2 linked regions of the Candidatus Vesicomyosocius sp. SY067_SCS001 genome follow. The protein of the gene in region 2 interacts with the protein of the main gene of each other region in a pairwise test. Links are inferred from orthologs where the notes say so. Each region holds a gene or a part of one and is shown on either strand. Other genes may lie near its edges.

Region 1 (12,066 bases), 250 kb from region 2 along the record:
ATATTATCAGAATAATTAACTTATTTTTAGGAGTGATATTATGTCTCATGTTGTTGTTATTGGCGCAAGTACAGGCGGACTACCTTTTGCCTACGATATTAAAAAAACATTAGGAAAAAATCATAAAGTAACGGTTATTTCCAATAATCCAAACTTTAACTTTATCCCTTCAAACCCTTGGTTAGCTGTTGGTTGGCGTAGTGAAGAGAATATTAGTTTTTTACTTGAACCTTATTTAAAACGCAAAAATATTGAGCTTATTATTGGTGAGGCTAATGAAATCAAACCTAATGATAACCAAGTTATGGTTGGTAACCAGGTTATAAACTATGATTATTTAGTGCTAGCTACAGGTCCTAAACTTGCTTTTGACGAGATTGAAGGTTTAGGTCCTGAAGGTCATAGTGTTTCAATTTGCACTACTGCCCACGCTGAATCAGCACGCCAAGAATGGAAAAAGTTTTGTACAAGTGGTGGTGGGCCAATTGTTGTAGGTGCTGTACAGGGTGCCTCATGTTTTGGTCCAGCTTATGAATTCGCTACTATTATGGATACTGATCTTAAAAAACAAGGTATTCGTGATAAATGTCCTATCACTTTTATTACGGCAGAGCCATATATTGGCCATCTAGGATTGGGTGGTGTAGGTGATTCAAAAGGTTTATTAGAATCAGAATTTAGACAACGTCATATCAAGTGGATTACTAACGCTAAAGTTACTAATATTGCAGCTAATAAAGTTACGGTAGATCAAGTTAATGATGAAGGAGAGGTAGTTAAAACAATTGAAACAGCCACTCAGTATACTATGATGTTACCAGCCTTTAAGGGTGTTGATACAGTTGCGAAATTAGCAGATATAGATGCAGGTTTTGTTAATCCACGTGGATTTGTTATAGTAAATGATTATCAACAATCTCCTGTTAAAGATAATATCTTTTCAATCGGTGTGAATATTGCCATTCCCCCTGTTGAAAAAACACCTGTAATGTGCGGCACACCAAAAACAGGCTATATGATTGAATCCATGGTCACTGCTGTTGTACATAATATTGAAGAAATGATTGCTAATAAAACACCTACTCATATCCCAACTTGGAATGCTGTTTGTATTGCTGACATGGGTGACACAGGTGTTACCTTTGTCGCTATGCCCCAAATTCCTCCCAGAAACGTTACCTGGGCCAAAAAAGGTAAAATGATGCATCTTGCTAAAATCGCCTTTGAGAAATTTTTTATTCGTAATATGAAAACTGGCAATTCTGAACCCGCTTACCAAAAGTACATTTTTAAAATATTAGGAATTGAACGTTTAAAAAAAAGTAGATAATCAATTTATAGAATCACTATGAAATTCACAATCACATACTTTCTTAAAGTGTTAAATTACTTTTCTAAAAGTTCTATCGCTGGTGGTTACCCCGCTCGGTTAACTAAATTTTAAAAAGGTGTGTCGGATAAAGTTTATACAAAGATTTGTAATTAATAGCTTGAACATATAGCATTGGATACACAAACACAACTCATAAGATGACTAAAATATGACTTCCAATCAATTAAATTAATCTTTAATTAAATATGATTATATAATCATATTGTGATACATTTGACAAGTATACGTATTATCAGAATAATTAACTTATTTTTAGGAGTGATATTATGTCTCATGTTGTTGTTATTGGCGCAAGTACAGGCGGACTACCTTTTGCCTACGATATTAAAAAAACATTAGGAAAAAATCATAAGGTAACGGTTATTTCCAATAATCCAAACTTTAACTTTATCCCTTCAAACCCTTGGTTAGCTGTTGGTTGGCGTAGTGAAGAGAATATTAGTTTTTTACTTGAACCTTATTTAAAACGCAAAAATATTGAGCTTATTATTGGTGAGGCTAATGAAATCAAACCTAATGATAACCAAGTTATGGTTGGTAACCAGGTTATAAACTATGATTATTTAGTGCTAGCTACAGGTCCTAAACTTGCTTTTGACGAGATTGAAGGTTTAGGTCCTGAAGGTCATAGTGTTTCAATTTGCACTACTGCCCACGCTGAATCAGCACGCCAAGAATGGAAAAAGTTTTGTACAAGTGGTGGTGGGCCAATTGTTGTAGGTGCTGTACAGGGTGCCTCATGTTTTGGTCCAGCTTATGAATTCGCTACTATTATGGATACTGATCTTAAAAAACAAGGTATTCGTGATAAATGTCCTATCACTTTTATTACGGCAGAGCCATATATTGGCCATCTAGGATTGGGTGGTGTAGGTGATTCAAAAGGTTTATTAGAATCAGAATTTAGACAACGTCATATCAAGTGGATTACTAACGCTAAAGTTACTAATATTGCAGCTAATAAAGTTACGGTAGATCAAGTTAATGATGAAGGAGAGGTAGTTAAAACAATTGAAACAGCCACTCAGTATACTATGATGTTACCAGCCTTTAAGGGTGTTGATACAGTTGCGAAATTAGCAGATATAGATGCAGGTTTTGTTAATCCACGTGGATTTGTTATAGTAAATGATTATCAACAATCTCCTGTTAAAGATAATATCTTTTCAATCGGTGTGAATATTGCCATTCCCCCTGTTGAAAAAACACCTGTAATGTGCGGCACACCAAAAACAGGCTATATGATTGAATCCATGGTCACTGCTGTTGTACATAATATTGAAGAAATGATTGCTAATAAAGCACCTACTCATATCCCAACTTGGAATGCTGTTTGTATTGCTGACATGGGTGACACAGGTGTTACCTTTGTCGCTATGCCCCAAATTCCTCCCAGAAACGTTACCTGGGCCAAAAAAGGTAAAATGATGCATCTTGCTAAAATCGCCTTTGAGAAATTTTTTATTCGTAATATGAAAACTGGCAATTCTGAACCCGCTTACCAAAAGTACATTTTTAAAATATTAGGAATTGAACGTTTAAAAAAAAATAAATTTTTAAAAAAGTAGCTAACCAGCTTATAGAATCACTATGAAATTCACAATCACATACTTTCTTAAAGTGTTAAAATGTTAAAGTGTTAAATTATTTTTTCTAAAAGTTCTATCGCTGGTGGTTACCCGCTCGGTTAACTAAATTTTAAAAAGGTATGTCGGATAAAGTTTATGCAAAGATTTGTAATTAATAGCTTGAACATATAGCATTGGATACACAAAACATAACTTATAATGAAAAATTACCTCAAAAAGAACTATTTTAGAAAACTACTAACGCATCAAAATTCAAATGTTAAATAATCATTTTTGAAACAATATTTAAAATTATACTACTATAACTTCATCCATATAATTCATTATTGTATGTATTAACTACTAAACTAAAAAAGACATAAAATATGCTTGTATATATAACATATACATCTGGTAATTACTGTTGATAATTGAAGATAAATAAAAGTTAGATCTCATTTTTATCGTACATTTCAATCAATCATTCATACACATTAAAATAATGATAGTAATAAATACTCTTGATAAGTTATCATCGTTCAACGCCGCTATTTTACAATAATTATACTTGTAAAGGATTTTACATTATTAGATCTTGAACCGCACTATTAACTTTAACTTCATATTTATCTACACCAAAGTAGTATAATAGTTTTTAACTAAAATCAAATTAAAAGCTAGGCTTTCCCAACCTATTTCATTTGTAACAACAAAAACCTAAGAAAATTCTAATCATTTCAACAACGTACAAATTTTTAACACTTAACTAAAACATTGACTATAGTTTGTGACCCCAATGTAATTTAGATCGAATAATCTCAAAATAATTATAACCCTTTGGGTGTAATAAATTAATAAAACTACTGTGCTGACGCACACAAATATCTTGACCAACTTTAATAACAATTGAGGTTTGCCCATCAAAGCTAACAATCGTACCATCATCTGAATCTTTCACTTGAATCATTACTTCACTATCGCCTGGAATCAATAAAGGTCGATGACTCATAGTATGTGGACAAATTGACACTAAACCAATAGCATTAACACCTGGATGCATAATAGGTCCACCACTTGATAATGCATAAGCGGTTGATCCTGTTGGTGTTGTAATAATTAAACCATCAGCGCGCTGATTATTAACAAGTTTATCATTAATATAAACATCAAACTCAACCATTTTTAAATGTTCTTTTCGATGAATAATCACATCATTTAATGCTAAAAAATTATCTAATGTTTTATTATTTTGTTTTATTTGACAAGACAGCAAACAACGTTCTTCTTTAATATATTTACCATTTAAAACTTCTGAAACAATATCAAACATACCTTTTAACGGTACATCAGCCAAAAAACCCAACCGACCAAGATTAATACCTAAAATTGGAATGTTGTTGTCAACAAAACTACGTGCAGTACTAAGTATCGAACCATCGCCACCCACAACAATAATCAAGTCTGCTTGTTGAATAATACTTTTATTCCCAGATACTACATCTACGCTATGGATTAATAAAAATTCACTTAACCTAATAGCCGTGTCCTCACTCACAGAATCATTGGGTTTAGTAATAATACCAATTGTGTTAAACATATTTGTTGATCATTAAGATTAAATTCTTTAAAATAGCCATTATAATAAATAATATATTAAGTTAATTTATAGATAATTTCATTTATTACATATAAATCAATACTTTTAACATAAATCAATATTTTTAACAAATATACATGAATTGAACAACAAAATGACAAAAAAGAAATCAGAAAAAAAGAATCAGAAAAAACCTTCAGTAGAAAAAAAAGATATTGAAGCCACTACTAAAGTTGACTTGCAACCACCTCAAGATAATGATTTACAAGAACAACTAGCCCAAGCTCAGCAATCTGCTAAGGATAATTGGGATCAACTTTTAAGGTCTCGAGCAGAAATGGAAAACCTTAAACGCCGGAATACTAAAGATATCGAAAATGCACACAAATTTGCATTAGATAGTTTCGTCAGAGCATTACTTGAAGTAAAAGACTCACTAAGCATGAGTATTAAAACTGCACAAGAAGAAAAAGCAACTGTTAACCATATTGTGGAAGGATTAGAAATGACTGATAAAGTTTTTTTATCAACTCTAAAAAAATTTGGTGTAGAAATGATTAATCCTGAAGGCGAAACCTTTAATCCACAATTGCACGAAGCTGTTACCATGATACCCATGACAGACAAAGACCCTAATTCTGTTTTAGAAGTCGTACAATTTGGATTTACTTTAAATGAACGCTTAGTTCGCCCAGCAATGGTAGTTGTTGTTCAATAAACAATAACCTCCTAACTTTACAAAAATTAGGAGGTACTTAAATGGATACTAACTATTCAAAAAATTTATAGCATATATGTATGATCATTTATTTTTAATAATGATTGAAACAAAAAGACAGAACAATAAACATATCTTGTTATTTTTATTATGAGTCAAATGGTAAAAATCTTATTCAATAAAATTTCAACGTAATTTCTATTAAATTGGAAGTAATAAAAAGTTATAATTAACAAAAACTAGTCTTTTAAGTTAAAAGTGAATAATAACATAAATCAAAATACAACATAAACTAACACTGGTTTCTTTAAATCAACAAAAAATAGTAGAATAGATAAAAGACTATTAAAAATCTGAAAAAAAATTACTATTTCTATATTTTTATAACTTGATTAACCATAACTATAGAAATAAAAGTTACAATTTTATACTTATTTTTTAACACCAAATCCAAAAAACAAGTCTATCGTCAATTAATTTAACGCTTTCTAGTATGGTACCTTATGATACCTATCTATAAATAATCTATTATTAAAAATAACCAAATCACATCTGAAAATGGAGTAAAAAACTCAAACTTAACTATCGACCTGGAATTGTTTTATTTAAAAAAGATTATAAAACTTCCATTTTCAATAAATATTGATATTCGTAAATAATATTTACTTGTTATAATTAAGCGTTAATAATTAATAATTATAATAGATTTTTTATAAAAGAAACATGAAACGTTTACTACTATCCTTAATTTTAATATTATCCACATTTTTATTAGCACAAGTAGAAAATGATTTATTGCCAGTAAACAAAGCATTCATCTTTAAAGCTGAAGTAGTTAATAACAAAATATTACTTAATTGGAAAATTAAGAAAAATTATTTTCTTTATAAAGAAAAAATTAAGATTTCTGCTAATTTTTCAGCACAACTAGGCAAAGCTAAGTTTCCAAAAACAAAGATTAGAAATGATGAATTTTTTGGAAAAATTGGGATTTATCGTGATAATACCATAGTGGTTGTGCCTATCCTTAAAGGTAGGGCTAAATCTATTTTATTAACCGTTAACTATCAAGGTTGTTCTGATTTGGGTGTGTGTTACCCTCCTATTACTAAATCAGTTGTACTTGACATTAGTTCAATACATTCGACTTCCTTAGATAATAATTCATTTAATCTCTTATCACAAGTAACTAACAAAATACAATCACTTGTTAAAAGCAGCATACCAACTTCTGATAAGCCTTTGTCTGTAAATAATGCATTTAAGTTTTCAGTGATAGCAATTAATGACAATACACTACTAGCTAAATGGGATATTCATCAAGAATATTATTTATATCATAATAAATTTTTATTTGACATTAAAGGAGCAAAATTTGGCAATATTGTAATCTCAAAAGGTAAAATTAAAAACGACAAGTTTCTTGGTAAAACTGAGGTCCACAAAGATGTATTAGAAATTGAAATTCCACTCACTGATATTAATACTAAATTAATTACTCTTATCATTAAATATCAAGGATGCTGGGAAGGTGGTGTTTGTTTTTCTCCACAAGAAAAAACCGTCAATATTATGTTGCCTTCTCAAACAAACAATCCTAAAATTAATTCTTTATCTGAAAAAAAATCAATATACACACCTAATATTATTCAGATTGAATTGAACAAAACTGATCAAATTACTGCATTATTTCAACAAGAAAACATATTGTTAATATTAACAAGTTTCTTTAGTTTTGGCTTATTGTTATCATTAACTCCTTGCGTATTTCCAATGATTCCAATCCTATCAGGCATTATTGTTGGTCAAAAAGAAAAAGTCAGTACTAAAAAAGCGTTAATTATGTCCATTGTATTTGTATTATCCATGAGCATCGCCTACTCAATCGTGGGTGTATTTGCAGGTTATTTTGGTGAAAATTTACAAGTATTATTCCAAGCTCCTTGGGTTCTGTCTATTTTTAGTGTGATCTTTGTTACTTTAGCATTTTCTATGTTCGGCTATTATGAAATTCAATTACCTACCAGTTTACAAGAAAAAATTACAAAAATTAATAATAACCAAGAAGGAGGGCATCTAATTAGTGTAGCTATTATGGGTTTTTTATCAGCACTTATTATTGGGCCTTGTGTTACACCACCGCTAGCAGGTGCATTAATTTATATTGGACAAACTGGTGATGCATTATTAGGTGGGATATCACTGTTTATAATGAGTTTAGGCATGGGTTCACTACTCATTGTAGTTGGTACAGGCGTAAGCAAGTTACCTAAAGCAGATGGTTGGATGGAAAATGTTAAGTACGTCTTTGGTATTTTAATGTTAGCTGCAGCAATTTATCTACTCGATAGAATTATCTCACCCCTTACTTCACTTATCTTATGGGCAATGCTTATTACAATATCACCAATTGCAATGGGTACATTAAACACACAAACAAATACCTCAAAACCTTGGCAACGTATTTTTAAAGCTTTAGGATTAATTATACTAGGCTATGGTATTTTACTTTGGATATTAGTAGCACGTGGAGGTGGTGATATGTTACAACCACTATCTAGCTGGGGAGCATCAAATGTAGGAGCTGAATCAGACCATTTAAAATTTAAGCAAATTAAATCTATAAGCGACTTAGAACAAGTTTTAGCACAAGCTAAAAACAATAACCAAATTGTTATGTTAGATTTTTATGCTAATTGGTGTATCTCTTGTAAAGAACTTGAACTCTTTATATTTTCCAATGCCAATATAGTCAATAAGATGTCTAACGTTATTGCACTCCAAGCTGATGTGACTGAAAATAATATCAATGATAAAGCCTTAATGAAACGATTCAACATTGTTGGACCCCCTGCTATTTTATTTTTCAAAAATGGTATTGAAAATCGTTCACAAAGAATTATTGGAGAAATCAACGCACAAAACTTTCTTAGTCATCTTAAAAAAATTAAATAAAACAAGCGAAAACGCTGTCAGAACTTACAATATTACATAATATTGATGGTAAAATTATCTTTATTTTTATCTTGCTTATCTGAATAAATGGATGTTCTTTTATTAAACGGACCTAACCTTAATCTGCTTGGCTCTCGTGAACCTGACTATTACGGCACACAAACATTGGATGACATTACCAGTAATCTTACAAAAATAGCAAATAATGTTGGTCTCACATTTGAACACCATCAAAATAATTCAGAAGCAAGGCTGATTAAATATATTCACAATGCTGCCGATAACGGAGTTCAATATATAATTATCAATCCTGCAGCTTTTACACACACATCAATTGCTTTACGTGATGCTATACTTGCTGTAGGTATTGAATTTAGTGAAGTTCACTTATCTAATATATATAAGCGTGAAAATTTTCGCAAACAATCTTATTTTTCAGATATCGCACAAGGAATTATTTCAGGCTTTGGCCCAAAAGGCTATGAATTCGCACTACAAGCTGCAATTCAACATATTCAACAATTAGAGAGGTTGTAAATGGACATTCGTAAAGTAAAAAAATTAATGGAATTACTAGAACAATCTAGCATGAGTGAAATTGAAATTGTTGAGGGCGAAGAATCTCTGCGTATCTCACGCTATAGAAATTCTACAATAGCACCTCCAGTAGCAATTACAACTCCAGTAGTTACTCCAATAGAAACTACTGGAGTAACTCCGTCTGAAAATAATATATCCACAACAATAGATGGCCATCCAATTACCTCACCTATGGTTGGTACTTTCTATAGCGCAGCATCACCTAATTCTGATGCTTTTGTTAAAATTGGTCAACATGTCAACCAAGGTGATACAATCTGTATTGTTGAAGCAATGAAAATTATGAACCAAATCGAAGCAGATCAATCTGGAACAGTAACTGAAATATTATGCACAGATGGTGATGCAGTTGAATTCAGTCAAACACTAGTAATCATTCAATGACATCAATGAACAAAATTAATAAGGTTCTAATCGCTAATCGGGGTGAAATTGCGCTTAGAATTTTAAGAACTTGTAAAGAGCTAGGCATTAAGACTGTCGCTGTTTATTCAACAGCAGATAAAGATCTTAAGCATGTTCGCTTATCTGACGAGGCTGTATGTATTGGTCCGCATCCATCAAAAGACAGCTATTTAAACATCCCAGCACTGATTGCTGCAGCAGAAGTTACTCATGCTGATGCAATTCATCCTGGTTATGGCTTCTTATCTGAAAACGCAGATTTTGCACAACGTGTTGAAGAAAGTGGGTTTATTTTTATCGGACCGCGTGCTGATAATATCCGCACAATGGGCGATAAAGTTGCTGCCATTAATGCCATGCAAAGATCTGGAATGCCTTGTATTCCTGGATCAAATGGAAGTTTGACTGAAGACGACACTCAAAACACCAAACTTGCACGTGATATTGGCTTTCCAATTATAATCAAAGCCTCTAACGGAGGCGGAGGACGTGGTATGCGTGTGGTTGAAAAAGAAGCTGACCTAATTGAATCAATTGAAGTAACCAAAACAGAAGCGCTTAACTTTTTTGGCAACTGCAAAGTATACATAGAGAAATTTTTAACTAAACCTAGACATATTGAAATTCAAATATTAGCTGACGAATACGGTAACGCCATTCATTTAGGTGAACGTGACTGCTCAATGCAAAGACGCCACCAAAAAGTCGTAGAAGAAGCACCAGCACCTGACATCACACCAAGATTACGAGATAGAATTACTAGTGCTTGTACAGATGCTTGTAAAGCCATTAGTTATCGTGGTGCTGGTACATTTGAGTTTTTATTTGAAAATAATGAATTCTATTTTATTGAAATGAATACCCGAATCCAGGTAGAGCATCCTGTTACCGAAATGATTACTGGTATTGACATTGTGCGTGAACAAATACGCATTGCTGACGGGCAAATACTATCATTCAAACAAAATGAAGTGCACATTAAAGGTCATGCTATTGAATGTCGTATTAACGCCGAAGACCCTAATAATTTCATGCCCTCACCAGGAAAGATCACCCAATACCATATAGCTGGGGGATTGGGTGTACGTGTTGACTCTCATGTATATAACGGTTATGTTGTGCCTCCATATTACGACTCTATGATTGGTAAACTAATTACTTTTTCTGATACTAGACTAAGTGCTATTATTAAAATGCAAAATGCACTTGATGAAATGGTAATTGATGGTATTAAAACCAATATTGCCTTACAAAAAAGAATCATAAATGATAAAATCTTTCAAAAGGGTAGTATAAACATCCACTATCTTGAGAAAATGCTGGAAAATTCTTTAATATGATCAAAGTAGGCATTATTGGTTCTACTGGATACACAGGACTAGAGCTTATACGTCTTCTACACAACCACCCAAATGCAAAGATTATCGCACTATGTTCAAGAATAAATGCTAGTAAATCCGTTATTAAAGAATTTCCTAGTCTAATAAGCTACATTGATCTTGACTTTATCAATCCAAATGAAAAAAAATTATTTGAATGTGACATTATTTTCTTTGCCACCCCACATGGAGTAGCCATGAATAGCGTTAGTAAATTCTTAAACAAAGACATTAAAATAATTGACTTAGGTGCTGATTTTCGCATTAAAAATAGCACTGAATGGAGTAAATGGTATGGCATAACACATACACAAGATGATTTATTAAAAGATGCTGTTTATGGCTTACCTGAAGTTTATAACTCACAAATCAAAAACGCCACCTTAATTGCCAATCCTGGGTGCTATCCAACCGCAATTATTCTAGCGCTCAAGCCTTTGCTTGAAACAAATGTAATTGACACAAAAAGTATTATTGCTGATTGCAAATCAGGTGTTAGCGGCGCAGGAAGAAGTGCTAATATTTCCACACTTTTTTGCGAAATAAACGAATCTTTAAAACCTTATAATGTTAATCAACATCGTCATAAACCTGAAACGCAACAAGTGTTAACCGACATCGCTGGCAAAGAAGTAAATTTTTTCTTTACCCCACATTTAGTACCTATGACTAGAGGTATGCTTGCTAGCATTTACGTTGATTTAACAAAGGATGTCAACATACAAAAATTATTTGAAAAACACTACCAAAACAACAGATTTATTCATATATTACCAACTAATGTTTATCCACAAACAAAATCAGTTAAGGGTACAAATAATTGCCATATTGGTATTCAAAAATCGAATAATAAACTTATCATTATGTCAGTTATTGATAATATCATTAAGGGTGCCTCAGGACAAGCTATACAAAACATGAATCTTATGTTTGGACTTGATGAAGGATTAGGATTGGAACAGATTGGCTTACTACCATAAGGAAATAACATGGAAATAAAACAAGTTTTAGAAAAAGCAGATATCATTTTTAGTGATAATGCAGCTACAAAAGTATCAACACTAATTAAAGAAGAACAAAATAATAACCTGTATTTACGTGTTTACATCACAGGTGGAGGCTGTTCTGGATTTTCCTATGGTTTTACTTTTGATGAAAAACGTAAAGAAGGTGACTCAGGTGTTACAAATAATGGCGTGCAATTAGTGGTTGATCCTATGAGCTATCAATACTTAATTGGCGCAACTGTTGATTACTTGGAAGACTTACAAGGCGCACGTTTTATTATTCACAACCCAAATGCTAGAACTACTTGTGGTTGTGGCTCATCTTTCTCTGTATAAATTATGATTAAATATATCCCCGGCTTAGCAGGAGTTCCTGCAACAGAATCCTCCATCTCTTCCATTGATGGGAAAAATGGTATTTTAACTTATCGTGGCTACTCAATT
Region 2 (16,910 bases):
TTTCTGCAGCAAACCCTATACAAATAGGTTTTTCTTTTAATTTGCAGACATCTGCTAATATGTCTTTATTTGGAATAAGTTCAAGTGTTAGATTTCTTCTATTGTTTTTGATTTTTTGATTTTTTGTATTTTTAGCAGAAAAATCACTTACAGCTGCACAAGCAATAAAAATATCTTGATTAGTAATATTATCCATGACTTTATCATACATCTGTTGTGCGTTAACAATTGATATGTTGTTAGATTTTGCATTTAGAGTGGTGGTGATATTGCCATAAATACAGGTTACTGATGCTCCTGATTCGATACAAGTATTGACTAATTCCATACCCATTTTTCCACTACTGTGATTAGAAATAAATCTAATTGGGTCAATTGCTTCAATAGTAGAACCTAAAGTAATTAGTACTTTTTTACCAGTTAGTTTTGTGCTAATGAACTGCTGAACCACTTGTTTTGCGATGTTTGATGGCTCTGCGAGTTTTCCCATACCAATATCGCCACAAACTTGCTCACCAGATCCTGGTTTAATAATGATTGCATGCCGATTAGTAAGTATTGATAAGTTGTTTTGAAGAACGTTAGATTGATACATTTTTAGGTTCATAGCAGGTGCGATGAGCAATAATGCGTCACTTGCTAAGACAACACTACTTAATAAATCATTAGCTTTACCTATAGCGATATTGGTAATAGTATTGGCGCTAGCAGGAGCTATTAAAATAGCATCTGCCCATCTAGCAAGTTCAATATGTATCATGCCAAATTCAGCATCTTCATCCCATAAATTATGATAGACTTTATTTTGTGAGATTGATTGTAATGACCATTTAGTAATAAATTTGGCGCCTCCTTTGGTAAGAATTACTTTTACCTTAGCATTAAAATCTTGTAACCGACGCACAATATCAGGTGCTTTATAAGCTGAAATAGAGCCACTAACACCAATGATTATGTGCTTATTAGTTAAGTTATTCATTTTAAAGTAGCAGTTATTTTAATATTGTTACCTATCATCTTAACATCAATAATATCTAGTTTGATTTTATAAGTCATATCTTTAATAACTAGATTAAGTATTGAATTAGCATCACTGCCCATTAATATAGGAGCCATATAAATAATAAACTCATCAATTAATTTCATTTTAATCATAGCTCCAATCAGTTTAGGACCTGCTTCAAGTAAAACATTATTAATACCTTGATTGCCTAGTTGGATTAATACATTATTAAGATCTAGTTTGCCAGAGGCAAGTACCTTGGTGTTATCCGGGTTTAGGATTAGTGTTGGTGCATCAGTGTTAAATATATTAAGCGAGGTATCTGTTATTTGATTCTTACTATCAATTACAATACGTAGTGGTTTTGAATTAACATCATCAAGACGTACTGTCATTAAAGGATTGTCCTTAATAATTGTACCTGATCCAGTTATAATTGCTTGGTGATTGGCACGTAGTTTTTGTACGTCTAATCTTGCAATTTTTGAGGTAATCCATTTACTTTCACCTGAACTCATTGAGGTTTTCCCATCAATACTCATAGCTACTTTACAACGTACAAAAGGCTTATTAGTTTGTATACGCTTAATAAATCCTTGATTAAGAATTAATGCATCATTTTTTAAAAGACCAATTTTAACCTCAACACCTGCATATTCAAGTATAACAACCCCTTTACCATTGACTAGAGGATTAGGATCAAGCATAGCGATAATAACTTTTTTAACACCTGAGTTAATAATGGCTTGTGCACAAGACGGTGTTTTCCCTTGATGTGAACAAGGTTCTAGAGTGACGTAGAGTGTAGCACCCAGAGCTTTATAGTTAATTTGTTTTAAGGCATTAATTTCTCCGTGCTCTTGGCCAAAACTTTTGTGATATCCTTTGGCAATAATCTTGGAATGTTTAACAATTACACAACCTACCATAGGATTAGACTTTACACCGTATCTTCCTTGTAAGGCAAGTTTGAGTGCAATTGTCATATTTTGGGTTTCATTTTTCGAAAAAGTTGTTATCATATTTCAGATATAATTGTGAAAATATTTTGCATAAACAATTAATAGTATTCTACCTAGGAAAAATAACATGAATGAACAGAAAAAATAAGCCCTATAAGTAGTCCGTATCAGATTGATAAATAATTTTATAAAGGTTTAGTTATATTTTGAGGCTATTATTAGACTAAAAGTGATATTAAAGCAACTTTTATAGGAAATATAAATTTTAATTTATATTAATGTCACCTAAAGGGTTAGAGTAATTGAAATTTGCAAACCCTTGTTTATCAGGTAAAAACCACTAATATTATATGTTATTGAATAGAGTATTGGTTTGTGATGATACCTATTTAGTTAGTTATATATCTTGTTAACAGGAATTATTACATAATCAAGGTTAGTTTAAAACCAATAAAATGATAAAAATTACTTGTAAAAAAGACGTACCTCTACCCAATAATAATCTTATATATTATGTGTGGTACTGATAATAAAACTAAGGCTTATGATTTTAAAACCAGAGACATTAAAGTTTTAAAAAAGTTATTTCCTTATTTGTTAAAAATGCGTATACGTGTTATTTTGGCAATGTTATTTTTGATTATTGCAAAATTTGCTAATGTTGCAGTGCCAGTTGTTTTAAAAGAAATCGTTGACGTTTTAAATCAGACTAATATCTTGCTAATTTTACCGTTAGGACTACTTTTTGCTTACGGTGCGCTTAGACTTGCTAGTTCGTTATTTAATGAGCTTCGTGATGCGATTTTTGTACGTGTTCGTTATCATATTATGCGTTTGATTGCAATTAGTGTATTTAAGCATTTACATACATTGGATTTGTCTTTCCATCTTGATCGTCGTATTGGTGGTATTACCCGTGATGTTGATCGTGGCACTCAAAGTGTATCTACCTTGTTATCGATTTTTGTGTTTAACATCATTCCTTCATTTTTTGAGATATGTTTAGTGATTGGTGTTTTGTGGTTTAATTATGATATTTTCTTTGCTGGTATTTCATTTTTAACGGTAGTTTTTTATGTAGGCTTTACATTGGCTATTACAAATTGGCGTATGAAGTACCGTTATCAGATGAATGATATGCAATCTGAGGCTAATATGAATGCAGTGGACAGTTTAATTAATTATGAGACGGTTAAATATTTTAATCAAGAGGATGCTGAAGTTAATCGTTATAATGAAACTATGACTCGTTGGGAAAATATTGCTACTAAAAGTTTTACTTCAATGACGGCGCTTAACTTTGTTCAAAGTGCTGTTATTGCTGTAGGAATAACTATCATTTTAATTTTCGCATCTCAAGGTGTTGTTGATGAAAGTTTGAGTCTTGGTGATATGATTATGATTCAAGTATTGTTATTACAGTTATTTATGCCATTGGGTTCTTTAGGAATTGTGTATCGGCAGATTAAACATAATTTTATTGATATGAATAACATGTTTGATTTACTTGATCGTCAATCAAAAGTAAATAGTTCTAAGGATGCACCAAAAATAAAAATTGGTCAAGGAAAGATTGAGTTTAAGCGTATTTCTTTTGCCTATAAAGGTAAGAATAAAGTATTAGAAGAAGTTAGTTTTGTCATTGAGCCTGGACAAAAAGTAGCTATTGTAGGTAAGTCTGGTTCTGGAAAGTCGACATTGGCGAAATTATTATTTCGATTTTATGATGTGGATAGTGGTGAAATATTAATTGATGGGCAAAATATCAAGAATTTGAATCAACATTCTGTGCAATCAGTTATTGGTGTTGTTCCACAAGATACTGTAATGTTTAATGAAAGTATTTATTACAATATTGCTTATGGAAAACAAGATACAAACCAACATGAAGTGGAAAAAGTAGCTAAACTTAGTTTTATTGACGCCTTTATTAATAAGCTTCCTGAAGGCTATGATACGTTAGTTGGTGAACGTGGTTTGAAACTTTCTGGTGGTGAAAAACAACGTTTAGCGATTGCTAGAGTACTTCTAAAGAATCCGCCTATTTTAATTTTTGATGAAGCAACATCGGCATTAGATTCTTATTCAGAGAAGATGGTTCAAAAAGCATTAAAGAGATTATCTAGCAAACATACTATTTTAGTAATTGCACATCGACTATCTACTATTATTGATAGTAATAAAATTATTGTACTTGGAGATGGGAAAGTACAAGAATGTGGAACACATGCTAAGTTATTAGAGTCTAATGGTGAATATGCTAAATTATGGCAGTTACAAGTTAATGAGAAAAGTGATGAAATTTGAATTAAAAAATATAAATTATTTAGCACGCCGTGGCAAAATAATTTTTGATAGAGGCGAGGTTGAAACACCAGCATTTATGCCAGTTGGAACTTATGGTTCAGTTAAAGCCATGACGCCAGAAGAATTGAGCAGCTTAGGTGCGCAAATGATTTTAGGAAACAGTTTTCATTTAGCGATTACACCTGGTACGGATGTTATTCAAGCACATGGAAATTTACATGATTTTATGCATTGGAAAGGTCCAATATTAACAGATTCTGGAGGTTTTCAGGTATTTAGTTTAGGAGAAACAAGAAAAATTAGTGAAAAAGGTGTAGATTTTCGTTCACCTAAAGATGGTGCTAAAATTTTTATAGGGCCAGAAGAGTCAATACAAATACAGAAGAAGTTAGGTTCAGATATTGTTATGATTTTTGATGAGTGTACGCCCTATCCAGCTGATAAAAAAACAGTTTATGAGTCTATGCAATTGTCTTTGCGATGGGCACAACGATCAAAAAATGAGCATGATCGTTTAAATAATAAAAATGCCTTATTTGGCATTGTTCAAGGTGGCATGCATGAGGATTTTCGTATGCAATCGGCAGCTACTTTGGTTGAAATAGGTTTTAATGGATTTGCAATTGGGGGATTGAGTGTGGGTGAGTCTAAAGAAGAGATGATAAAGGTATTGGATTATCTTCCAAGTCAATTGCCTAGTGATAAGTTAAGATATTTGATGGGTGTTGGTACACCGAAAGACTTGGTAGAAGCAGTTGAACGTGGTATTGATATGTTTGATTGTGTTATGCCAACACGTAATGCTCGTAATGGTTATTTGTTTACCTCAATTGGTATTGTTAAAATTCGTAATGCACGGTATAGACTTGATACTTCAGTATTAGACGAGTGTTGTCATTGTTATACTTGTCAAAATTATTCTAAGTCTTATTTGCATCACTTGCAAAGAAAAAATGAAATCTTAGGTGCAAGACTTAATACTATTCACAATCTTTATTATTACCAATACCTAATGTTACAAATGCGTAGAGCTATTGAAATTAATAAATTTTCAATTTTTAAGAAAGAATTTTACCAACAACAAGGATATGGATACCTATGAGTAATAATTTATTATTTTTTAGTGATCATTTTGAAGGCTATACTTTGATGTTCATCAAATAAGAGTTTTCAGTAGGTTTGGAGTTTTATTAGAGAAAGAAAATATAAATACTTGTTAAGTATTGATGGCTAGATTTAGTTAAAATACATAGTTTAGAGATAGAGTAAGCAATATTAAATTTTTATAGTAATCTTATAATGGGACTGATCTAAGGCTAAAATAATTATTTTGTATAATTAATTAACCATCCATGATTATATTAATTTAAAGCGTGTTTACCGATTTTAATAGTCCCAATTGACTGAAATTTATTAAGGCAAAGTATTGTTTAATTGTTTATCAAAATATACATCAAGTACTTGACGTGCAATTGGTGCTGCTTTTGAGCTACCATTACCTGCATTTTCAACAATAATAGCGATAGCTATTTCTGGATTTTCAATGGGGGCAAAGCCAGTAAATAGTGCATGATCTCTTAATCTTTCATCAAGTTTTTCTTCAATATACTGTTCTATAGTATTGTCAAGACTAAATACTTGTGCGGTTCCAGTTTTTCCAGCTAATGTATAGGTTAAACCTTTATTGAGCTTTCTAGCAGTACCTTTAGGTGCATAAATAGCTTGTTTCATTCCGTCAATTACATCTTCCCAATTTTGAATATTTTTAATTGGAATTTGTATATGACTATCTTTTTTAGATTCGATGATGATATCATCAGATGTTTGCGTATTTTTAAGCAAGGTTGGTTTAAATAGAATACCTTTGTTGGCAATTGCTGTAGTGGCAACTGCAAGCTGTAAAGGAGTAACAGCTATAAATCCTTGACCAATACCTGTAATCAAGGTCTCTCCACGATACCAAGGTTTATGTTTATTAATTTTCTTCCAAGTTTTAGATGGTAGTATTCCGGAATTTTCTCCAGGAATATCAATATTTGTCTTTCGGCCAAAATTAAATAAGTCTAAATTATTATGTAATTTGTCAATACCTAGTTTATTTGCTAAGTCATAAAAAAATACATCGCATGATTGTGTTATTGATTCTTTGACATTGACATGTCCATGTCCTGTTTTTTTCCAATCGTTAAATTTGCGTTTAACATTTGGTAATTTGTAATATCCTGGGCAAAAAGTGCTACTTATATTAGTAATAACTCCCTCTTCTAAGCCTGCTAAAGCCACCATAGGTTTAATTGTAGATCCTGGAGGGTATAACCCTTGAATTGCACGGTTAAGTTGAGGGATATTTTTTGATGTTTGTAATTGGTTGTAGTTGGTGTGTGATATACCATTTACAAACCAGTTTGGATTATAAATAGGTGTACTAACGAGTGTTAATATTTCGCCATTTTTGACATCTATAACCACAATTGAGCCTCGTTTTCCTTTAAGGAGTGCTTCTGCTTTTTTTTGCATGTCTAAGTCTATGCTTAGATATAAATTCTTACCAGTAATAGCAGGCTTAATGATTTTGATGTGAATAACCCTACCATTTACATTTCGTTCGATTTGTTGTAAGCCGTTAGTACCATGTAATAGTGTTTCGTATTGTTTTTCAATGCCAGTTTTACCTACAAATAAAGTGCCTAAATAGTTTTTCTTATCATAAATAAGTTTATCTTTTTTAGACATTCTAGAAACATAACCAATAACATGAACGCTAGAATTTTGGTTGGGATAGATTCGATGGAAATAAGGTTCTATATCTACACCAATAAAAATATTGCTAATTAAGAATTTTGCAACTTGGATCTCATTAAGGTTATATTTAATTGGAATACTATGAAATTTTTGATAATGTTTTATTTTTTGATTAAATATTTTAATATCCTTATTATTGATAAATCCATACTGTTTTAGCTGTTGTAGTGTTTTTGTAATGTTTTTAGTTTTTTCTTGTGTTAAGGTCAGTTTAAATGCTAGTTTGTTAGTAGCTAAAACATTACCATTACGATCAAATATTTTTCCTCTACTAGGTGTTATTGGTAGAGTATGTATTTGATTGTTTAAAGCTTTTTTTAAGTAATATTGATAGTTTACTATTTGTAAATTGTAAATTCTAATTATTAATAAAGCAGTGAGTAAAAAAATAAAAATAAGTGCTAGTCTAAGTCTATAAAAGAGTATTTTATTTTCAAATTGAGGATTATTTATGCTTTGCATTTTGATAGTAAGAACTGAACTATTGGCCAAATGAATGCACTAGTAAATGGCGCTAAAAATAAGTAATAGTTAATGATAAAACCTTGTGTTAATACAAAGATTAGTAAGAAAAATGCCAAATAAATACTGCTAGATATAAATACATAAACTTGTTGAGTACTTAGGTTAGATAAAAAAAATGATTGCTTTATATTGCTAATAAATAGACTACTAAAAATAAGCGCTAAGGCATTTTGTCCCAAAATATCACCATGTAGAATATCAACAAGTATGCCAAGAATAAGCGCAATAAAAAATTTTACTTTGGTTGAAAAATATACTATCCAGTAAATATAAAGAAGTAATAACCAAAATGCAGATGCGCCTAATAACAGATTGTTTAGAGGTATTACACTTAAAATTAATGCAAAAAAAGTAATCTTTATTAGAAATATATAGGGACGACGTTGTGAATTCATGGTTAGTCTGTTACAATAATGACAAATTCTAATTGTTCTGGTATTTGAGCAGATTTTAATTGGATATGTAAGAATGGTTCGTTTTGGTTTTTTTCTACGCTAATTACTGTTCCTACTGGGTATCCATCTGGAAATTTTGATCCGATAGAACTACTTAAAAATACATCACCTACTTTAACGTCTAAATTAGGCTCTATAAATTCAACATTTAATAGATGATTATTCTCAGCTATACCTTTGCTAATACCCCGAACACCACTACGTCCATTTTTAACAGGAACGTGTTGTGTTGGATCATTAGCCATTAATATAGTTGAATATAGTGGTGTTGTTCTCGATATTTGCCCAATAATACCTTTAGAACTTAAAGCTATTTGTCCAATTTTAATGCCACTACTACTACCTTTGTTAATAATAATTTGTTTTTTAAGTCTAGATTGGCTAAGTTCACTTATTCGGGCTAAAGTAAATTTTTGTTGTTTTACGGTATAACTTGAATCTAATAGTGCTTGGAGTTTTTTATTTTCAAGTACTAAGGCATTGTAGGTTTGTAATCTAGCTTTAAGTTTTAATAGTTCACGATGTAAATTATTATTATTTATGGTTAATTGATCTTTGCTAGTACCTTGATTATCAATCCAGGTATATATCTGTGAAGGTAAGTTCACTACCATATAGATGGGTGATATTAAGGTTTCAATTGATTGTCTTAGATGGTTAAGATAAGAAAATTTATAATCAGATAGTATAAGTATTATAGAGATAATGACAGGGATAAAAAGTTCAAGAAACTTCATATTGGAAAGCCCTATAAATAATTAATCAATATTTAACTATTCAGCAGCTAAAAACCCTATATTATGTTTAGAGATCATATTAAGTGCAACTCCACCACCGCGAGCAACACAAGTAAGCGGATCGTCAGCAATACGTACTGGCAGATTAGTTTCTTGACTAATAAGCTTATTAATACCATCTAAGAGTGCGCCCCCACCTGTGAGGACTAAGCCATTTTCGGCAATGTCAGAACTTAACTCTGGAGGGGTTTTTTCTAATGCAGTTTTAATAGAACTGATAATTATCTTAAGTGGTTCTTTTAATGTTTGTAAAATTTCAGTATTAGTTATATTGAAGCTCACTGGAATTCCTTTAGCAACATCACGTCCTCTAAATTGCATTTCTTTAACAGCGCTTGATTTGAACGCTGATCCCACCTCTTCTTTAATCTTTTCAGCAGTTGAGTATCCGATAATAATGCCGTGTTCACGACGTATAAATTTGACAATTGTATCATCAAATACATCGCCACCTATACGTAATGAATCAGAATATACAATACCATTAAGTGACATAATTGCAATCTCAGTTGTGCCTCCGCCAATATCAATAACCATAGCTCCTGAAGCTTCTTCAATTGCCATACCTGCACCAAGCGCTGCTGCCATTGGTTCTTCAATTAAATAAACATCACGCGCACCTGCACCAACAGCACTTTCTTTAATAGCGCGACGCTCAACTTGAGTTGCACCGCAAGGTACACAAATAAGTACTTTAGGGCTTGGTGAAAAAAAGCCAGAGCGTAAAACCTTACGAATAAAATGCTGCAACATTTTTTCAGTAATTTTAAAATCAGCAATGACGCCATCTTTCATAGGTCTGATAGCTTCAATAGAACCGGGTGTTCTGCCTAGCATATTTTTAGCATCTTGACCTACAGCAATAACAGTTGATTCTAGTGATCTTCTGTCATTATGAATAGCAACTACTGATGGTTCATTTAGTACTACAGCACCATCCATACAAATTAATGTATTAGCTGTACCTAAGTCTATAGAAAGACTTTGTCCTTTTAAAAAATCAAGACTTTGCCCTTTTAAAAAATCAAGACTTTGCCCTTTTAAAAAATTAAACATAAAAATTTCCAATTAAATATTTGTAAAATAAAGAGATATAATACTATAAATAATCAGTAATAATTAATACCTTATAAATATGAAAATTCAACAAAAACATGTTATAGAAAGCATTTTTAATGCTTTGCAATATATCTCTTATTATCATAGTCCTGATTTTATTCAAGCGATGACAAATGCTTATGAAAAAGAAACTAACAAAGCCGCAAAAAATGCTATTACACAAATTCTTATTAACTCAAAAATGGCAGTCTTTGGTAAGCGTCCAATATGTCAAGATACTGGCATTGTCAATGTGTTTGTTGAGGTGGGTATGGAAGTTACTTGGATAGCTAATTTATCATTAGAAGATATGATTAATGAAGGAGTTAGACAGGCATTTACTTATGTAAATAATCCCCTTAGAGCTTCTATTGTAAAAGATCCATTATTTACTAGAGTTAACACTAAAGATAATACGCCAGCAGTTATTCACATGAAAGTTGTTAAAGGCGAACAACTTAATTTTATTGTTGCGGCTAAAGGTGGTGGTTCTGAAAATAAGGCGAAGTTTAGCATGCTTGAACCAGATATTGATCTTGTTGATTGGGTTTTAAAAGCTATACCAACTATGGGCGCTGGTTGGTGCCCGCCAGGTATTATTGGTATTGGTGTTGGTGGTACAGCTGAAAAAGCAATGTTAATGGCGAAACAGAGTTTGATGGAACCGATTGATATCAAAGACATTGCTCAGAAATCTAATCCAAGTAATCTTGAAAAATTACGTCTTGAATTATTCGATAAGATTAACCATTTAGGCATTGGTGCACAAGGTTTAGGTGGTTTAACAACAGTGTTAGATGTTAAAATTAAAGACTACCCAACTCATGCTTCTTCTCAAGCGGTGGCAATAATTCCTAATTGTGCGGCAACACGTCATTTACATTTCTCACTTGATGGTTCAGGGGTGGCGCAACTTCCTCAGGTAGATATGGATAGTTATCCTCAATTAGAGATGGACTATACTCAATATAAAAAAATTGATCTAAGTAATCTAACTCGTGAAAAGATGGCTCTATGGCATATTGGAGATACATTATTATTATCAGGTTTAATCATTACTGGGAGAGATGTAGCTCATAGGTACCTTAAAGAAATGATTGATAATGGAGAAGGCCTTCCAGATGGTGTAAATTTTGATAATAAATTTATTTATTATGTTGGCCCAGTAGATGCTGTTGGTGATGAAGTAATTGGTCCATCAGGTCCTACTACTGCTACGCGTATGGATAAATTTACCGATATGATATTGGATAATACTAATATCTTGGGTATGATTGGTAAGGCAGAACGTGGTGAGGATAGTATACAAATTATTAAGAAATATAAGGTTACATACCTTATTGCAGTGGGCGGTGCAGCTTATTTGATTTCTAAGTCTATTAAAAAAGCTAAAAAAATTGCGTTTAAAGAAATGGGTATGGAAGCAATTTATGAATTTGAAGTTAAAGATATGCCAGTTACAGTTGCAGTCGATACTCAAGGTAATAATATTCATAGTATATTTAAAGATATTCAGATGATTCATTAAGCAAATTGGTAAATATTTCAGTGAAATTATTTTTTTGAGTAAATTTAATAGCTTTAGAGATGTAGACTTAGAGTATAATTATCTCGAAGTTGGTCGGATGGTCGCTGGAGATTGCTCTTCAGAGGAAAGTCCGGGCTCCATAGAGCAAAGTGTTAGTTAACGGCTAGGTATGGCGACATAACGGAAAGTGATGCAGAGATTTAGACCGCCTATTTTTAATAGGTAAGGGTGAGAAGGTGTGGTAAGAGCGCACCGCGGGATTGGCGACAATCGTGGCAAGGAAAACCCCACTTGGAGTAAGCTCAAATAGACTAACGATAACGTTGCTCGCGCAGTTTGTGGGTAGAGCGCTAAAGCGTTTTGGTAACAAAACACGTAGATGAATGACCATTTATTACAGAACCCGGCTTATAGACCGACTTCTTTTGTTTTATTTTGTTCTTATTGTAAAATAAGAACTTTTAAAAGAATTATTCAATTAATGTTATTTAACATATTAACTAATAATTAGTTTCATAAATTATATGTACCTGAATATCCTTATTATTCTATCATATCTAATTTTAGTTAAGGAGAGTATTTTTTTTAATTGGAATTTTTTTTTAAATAGATTTAATCTATAGTAAGTAATTTTAATTAAGTTTTGGATAGAAATAAGGTTAGAATTATTGAGATTTAAAAGCTAGAAGAGTTATCAATCCCACCTAAATTATTGATAGTACAATAAGATTTATCAAAACTATAATTTGTTTGGTTGTAATTCTTTAAAGACAGGATGGTTTATTGATTAAGTTGATTAATTATTAGTATACATAATTATCACTTTAAATAAGTTGCTATATGTAAGCATATTATACTAATAATATTATTATAATTATTTTACCTTATTTATGCTTGAGACGCAAATGATAGTATTGTTTGAGATATTATTGCTACTAAACCTTAATTAATAACGCTTATAATAGAAGATATAAGTAATGAATCGATAGGTAAAATAAGGGTAAAAACATCTGGTATATTATTAAATACCTCTTCTATAGTTTCTAATGAGATATGTATCAAGTTTAGTTTTTATAGAACGATATCCAATTTCTAAATTAATTGATATAGAAATCCATCATAGTTGCCATTTTGGTTGGTTAAAAAGATATAATTAGTACTATAATGAATAATTAAAATGCTAATTTCTGAGATGAATATGAATATAGTAAATTATTGAATGTCTATTAATTAATTATATAAAGGCAAATATTAACAATGTAGTTAAATGGTTAATTTTTTACTTACTTGATGTAGTTAATACAGTATATGTGAGATTATTATTCAAGCACGTACAGTTCTATTATTAAATTAGTAGTTATAAGTTTGTTAAATGCTGATTTTTGATACTAAGATAGTTTTTTATAATTGTTAATGTTTAATTTGTGCTAAAATTGCACGATTTTTTTGGTTATAGTCTTTAAATTTTTGAATTTTGAAGAAATTATCTTTTAATAATTGTATGATTTTATGTTGTTGATTGAAACCATGTTCTAATAATAGATAGCCTTTTTCATTGAGAAATTGTGGTGTGTTATTAATTATAGTTTTAATATCATCTAAACCATCTTTGCCAGAAATAAGCGCACTTTGGGGCTCAAATCTTAATTCATTAAGATGAATATCATTTTGTTTGATATAAGGTGGGTTGGAGATAATTAAATCGAATGTTTGATTAGGAGTAGCTTCAAACCAACTACCTAGTTGAAAATTAATATTTGTTTTTGTGTTTTGTTTAGCAACTGCAAGTGCATTGATTGAAAAATCAGTTGCAGTTAAATTCCAGTTTGGATTTTTATTACTTATTGTTATGGCAATAACTCCACTACCAGTACCTAAATCAAGTACTTCACAAGTTTGATTGTGATTGAACAAGCCTAAAGCAATATCAATTAATAGTTCAGTTTCAGGTCTAGGGATGAGTGTATCAGGAGTAACTTTAAAATCAAGATGATAGAATCCTTTTGTTCCGCTTAAATAAGCAAATGGAACACCGGACTGTCTGTGTTTGATGAATTGATTAAGTTGATTGTTTTCGTTACTACTTAGTTGATAATTATTATGAGAAATAAGTTGAGCATGGTTTTTATTAAGAGCCAGAGATAGTAGTAGTGTTATATCAATTATGTCACTGCTTAAATAATTTTGAATAGTATCCAAGATTTATAAATTCATGATTGTCAAATTCTAATGCTTTTGCTTTATCCTTAAAACATGCATAAAGAATGCTCTGATAGAGGTAAGTATAACTTATTTGCTTACTAAATTTTGTTTAATGTAGTAAATTATGTTAAATTTACTATTTGTTACTATAGCACGAGGTTTCTTAGGAAGAATAATTTATTAGAATTCTTCCGTGATTAGCTTAGGGGTAAGAACTATAGTTTCTTATTATCTTTATTTTAGTAAAAGTATTATTAATTGGTTTATAATTTTTTTCTTTCCAAGTCGTATTTATTTTTCATTGCTACAATAAGTCCTAAACCAATAAATGCTCCTGGTGGTAGAATAGCTAATAAAGTGCCTTGATAATTTTTAAACACAGTAATACTAAGTGTATTACCAAAATCACCTAGTATTAATACAGATTGATCAAATAAAGTACCATTACCAATTAATTCACGCATTGCACCTAATATAATAAGTACAACAGAGAAACCAATACCCATCATTAATCCATCTAGTATAGACTTATCCCAAGTGTTCTTGCTGGCAAATGCCTCAGCACGCCCTAAAATAGCGCAGTTAGTTACAATTAGAGGTACAAAAATACCTAATATCAAATACAAATCATAAAAATATGACTTCATCATTAATTCAACAATTGTTACAAATGAAGCAATTAATAGGATAAAAATAGGAATACGAACTTCTTTTGAAATATGATTACGAAAAATAGAAACAGTTACATTAGACATTACTAAAACAAATGTAGTTGCCAGACCAAGTCCGATTGCATTAACAATATTATTGGTAACTGCTAATAAGGGACATAGACCTAAAATAGCAACTAAGGCTTGATTGTTATCCCACAACCCATTTTTTATAATTTTATTATAGTTATCCATAATATTTATTATATACTTAATTAAATATCAATTTTCTAGCAATAAGGTTTTTATTTGTCTATGTATTGTATATCCTTATTAAGGATATACAATACATAGACAAATCTGTTTTTAGAAAGTATTTTTTGTGATAATTTAGTTCTAGAGTATTGTTGGTTTAAAATATGGGAAAATGGTTGTTTTTATCTGCTATAAAATACTATTTTTATAAAAATATTACATTTTTGAGAGAATTAGTAGTTCCTGTTGTATTGTAATACAAAATCGATTTAGTAGCAGCAGGGTTTGATTATATAAAAATAGATTAATAGAAAACGATTTTTCCATCTTTAACATCTCCATGAATGGTTGAGTCTGATAAAAATTCTCCAGCAAGGATTTTTTTTGACAAAGGGTTTTCTAATAATTGTTGTATGGTACGTTTAAGGGGTCTGGCGCCAAACACAGGGTTATAGCCTTTGTTAACAATCAAACTTATGGCTATATCGCTTAATGTTATTCTAAGATTAAGTTTGGATAAACGTGATGATAAGATCTCAATTTGTCTGAGTGCAATACCTTTGATTTGAGATTTTTCTAGTGGTTTAAAGGTTATGATTTCATCAATGCGATTGATAAACTCAGGTCTGAAGTGCTCACTAACAATTTTAGTAAGTTCAACGGATATATCTTTTCCTAGGTTTTGTTGAATTAAGTGAGAACCTAGGTTTGAAGTCATTATTATAATAGTATTTTTAAAATCAACTGTTCGACCTTGACTATCCGTTAGTCGACCATCATCTAGTACTTGTAGTAAAATATTAAATAAATCTGAATGGGCTTTTTCGATTTCATCAAGTAAAATAATTGAATAAGGCTTGCGACGCACAGCCTCAGTTAATACACCACCTTGTTCATAACCAACATAGCCTGGAGGTGCGCCAATCAAACGTGCAACTGAGTGTTTTTCCATAAATTCGCTCATATCAATGCGTACAATAGCTTTCTCGGTATCAAATAAGAAGTCTGCTAAGGCTTTGGTAAGTTCAGTTTTTCCCACACCAGTAGGACCCATAAATAGAAACGAACCATCAGGACGGTTAGGGTCAGATAGGCCACTTCGCGCACGACGTACAGCATTTGAAATAACTTTAACAGCTTTATCTTGACCAACTAGGCGTTTGTGAATAATAGTTTCCATCTGTAGTAACTTATCTTTTTCACCTGTCATCATTTTATCCACAGGAATACCTGTCCAACGGGCAACAATATGGGCAATTTCATCTTCAGTGACTTTATTTCTAAGTAATGTCATTTTTTCTGTTTCAGTATTTTCAGCCATGTTAATTTTCTGTTCTAATTCAGGAATAATTCCGTATTGAAGTTCACTCATTTTGGCTAAATTATTGTTACGATGTGCATTTTCTAAATCGGATTTTGCTTGTTCTAGTTCTTCTTTAAGATGGTGTGCACTTTGGACTACTAGCTTTTCTTTTTTCCAAATTTTTTCTAAATTAGCGTACTCTTTTTCTAGTGATTTAATTAATTTCACTAATTCTTCTAATCGTGTTTTAGAAGCTTTGTCTTTTTCTTTTTTGAGTGCCATGCGTTCAATTTTAAGTTGCACTAATTTACGGTCAAGTTTATCCATTGATTCTGGTTTTGAATCAATTTCCATGCGGATTTGTGAGGCTGCTTCATCAATTAAATCAATGGCTTTATCTGGTAATTGTCTGTCAGTAATATATCTGGTTGAATAAGTTACAGCAACAATAATAGCAGGATCTGTGATTTCTACACCATGATGAACTTCGTATTTTTCCTTAAGCCCGCGCAAAATAGCAATAGTGTCTTGTTCAGTTGGTTCGTCTACTAATATTTTTTGGAAACGACGTTCTAAAGCAGAATCTTTTTCAATATATTGTCGATATTCATCTAGTGTAGTAGCACCTATACAGTGTAGATCACCACGAGCTAAAGCAGGTTTTAATATATTCCCAGCATCCATAGATCCATCGGATTTGCCAATACCAACCATGGTGTGTAATTCATCAATAAATAAAATGATTTGACCTTGTTTGTCTTCTAATTCTTTAAGTACGATTTTTAGTCGCTCTTCAAATTCACCTCTATATTTAGCACCTGCTATCAGTGCTGTCATGTCTAGCGATAAAACACGCTTGCCTTTGATACCTTCTGATACTTCATGGTTAATAATACGTTGTGCTAAACCTTCAACAATAGCAGTTTTACCCACACCAGGTTCGCCAATTAAAACTGGATTATTTTTAGTTCGTCGTTGTAATACTTGAATGGCACGACGAATTTCACTATCACGACCAATCAC

What was found.
Region 1: the proteins of ribD (region 2) and accC interact in binary tests that used the Escherichia coli proteins (3 or more experiments, as listed by UniProt). The link is inferred for Candidatus Vesicomyosocius sp. SY067_SCS001 from one-to-one orthologs.

The regions. Positions count from the first base shown.
Region 1 is NZ_CP054877.1:1,005,406-1,017,471, forward strand. The notes cover bases 8,602-11,398. They hold accC (acetyl-CoA carboxylase biotin carboxylase subunit), read left to right. Parts: upstream 8,602-9,220; coding sequence 9,221-10,576; downstream 10,577-11,398. Other genes in these bases: aroQ (type II 3-dehydroquinate dehydratase), read left to right, coding at 8,602-8,768; accB (acetyl-CoA carboxylase biotin carboxyl carrier protein), read left to right, coding at 8,769-9,215; argC (N-acetyl-gamma-glutamyl-phosphate reductase), read left to right, coding at 10,573-11,398. Outside these bases: HUW60_RS04815 (NAD(P)/FAD-dependent oxidoreductase), read left to right, coding at 41-1,330; HUW60_RS04820 (NAD(P)/FAD-dependent oxidoreductase), read left to right, coding at 1,660-2,961; HUW60_RS04825 (NAD(+) kinase), read right to left, coding at 3,740-4,558; nucleotide exchange factor GrpE, read left to right, coding at 4,713-5,276; protein-disulfide reductase DsbD, read left to right, coding at 6,000-8,231; more of aroQ, read left to right, coding at 8,319-8,601; more of argC, read left to right, coding at 11,399-11,595; iron-sulfur cluster insertion protein ErpA, read left to right, coding at 11,605-11,958; HUW60_RS04865 (citrate synthase), read left to right, coding at 11,962-12,066. UniProt on the Escherichia coli protein: This protein is a component of the acetyl coenzyme A carboxylase complex; first, biotin carboxylase catalyzes the carboxylation of the carrier protein and then the transcarboxylase transfers the carboxyl group to form malonyl-CoA.
Region 2 is NZ_CP054877.1:754,812-771,721, reverse strand. The notes cover bases 1-2,956. They hold ribD (bifunctional diaminohydroxyphosphoribosylaminopyrimidine deaminase/5-amino-6-(5-phosphoribosylamino)uracil reductase RibD), read right to left. Parts: upstream 2,026-2,956; coding sequence 976-2,025; downstream 1-975. Other genes in these bases: HUW60_RS03665 (ABCB family ABC transporter ATP-binding protein/permease), read left to right, coding at 2,479-2,956; coaBC (bifunctional phosphopantothenoylcysteine decarboxylase/phosphopantothenate--cysteine ligase CoaBC), read right to left, coding at 1-979. In the rest of the region: more of HUW60_RS03665, read left to right, coding at 2,957-4,272; tRNA guanosine(34) transglycosylase Tgt, read left to right, coding at 4,262-5,374; mrdA (penicillin-binding protein 2), read right to left, coding at 5,686-7,536; rod shape-determining protein MreD, read right to left, coding at 7,524-7,994; rod shape-determining protein MreC, read right to left, coding at 7,997-8,791; HUW60_RS03640 (rod shape-determining protein), read right to left, coding at 8,828-9,907; HUW60_RS03635 (fumarate hydratase), read left to right, coding at 9,987-11,477; prmC (peptide chain release factor N(5)-glutamine methyltransferase), read right to left, coding at 12,888-13,676; HUW60_RS03620 (electron transport complex subunit E), read right to left, coding at 13,943-14,584; ATP-dependent chaperone ClpB, read right to left, coding at 14,889-16,910. UniProt on the Escherichia coli protein: Converts 2,5-diamino-6-(ribosylamino)-4(3h)-pyrimidinone 5'-phosphate into 5-amino-6-(ribosylamino)-2,4(1h,3h)-pyrimidinedione 5'-phosphate.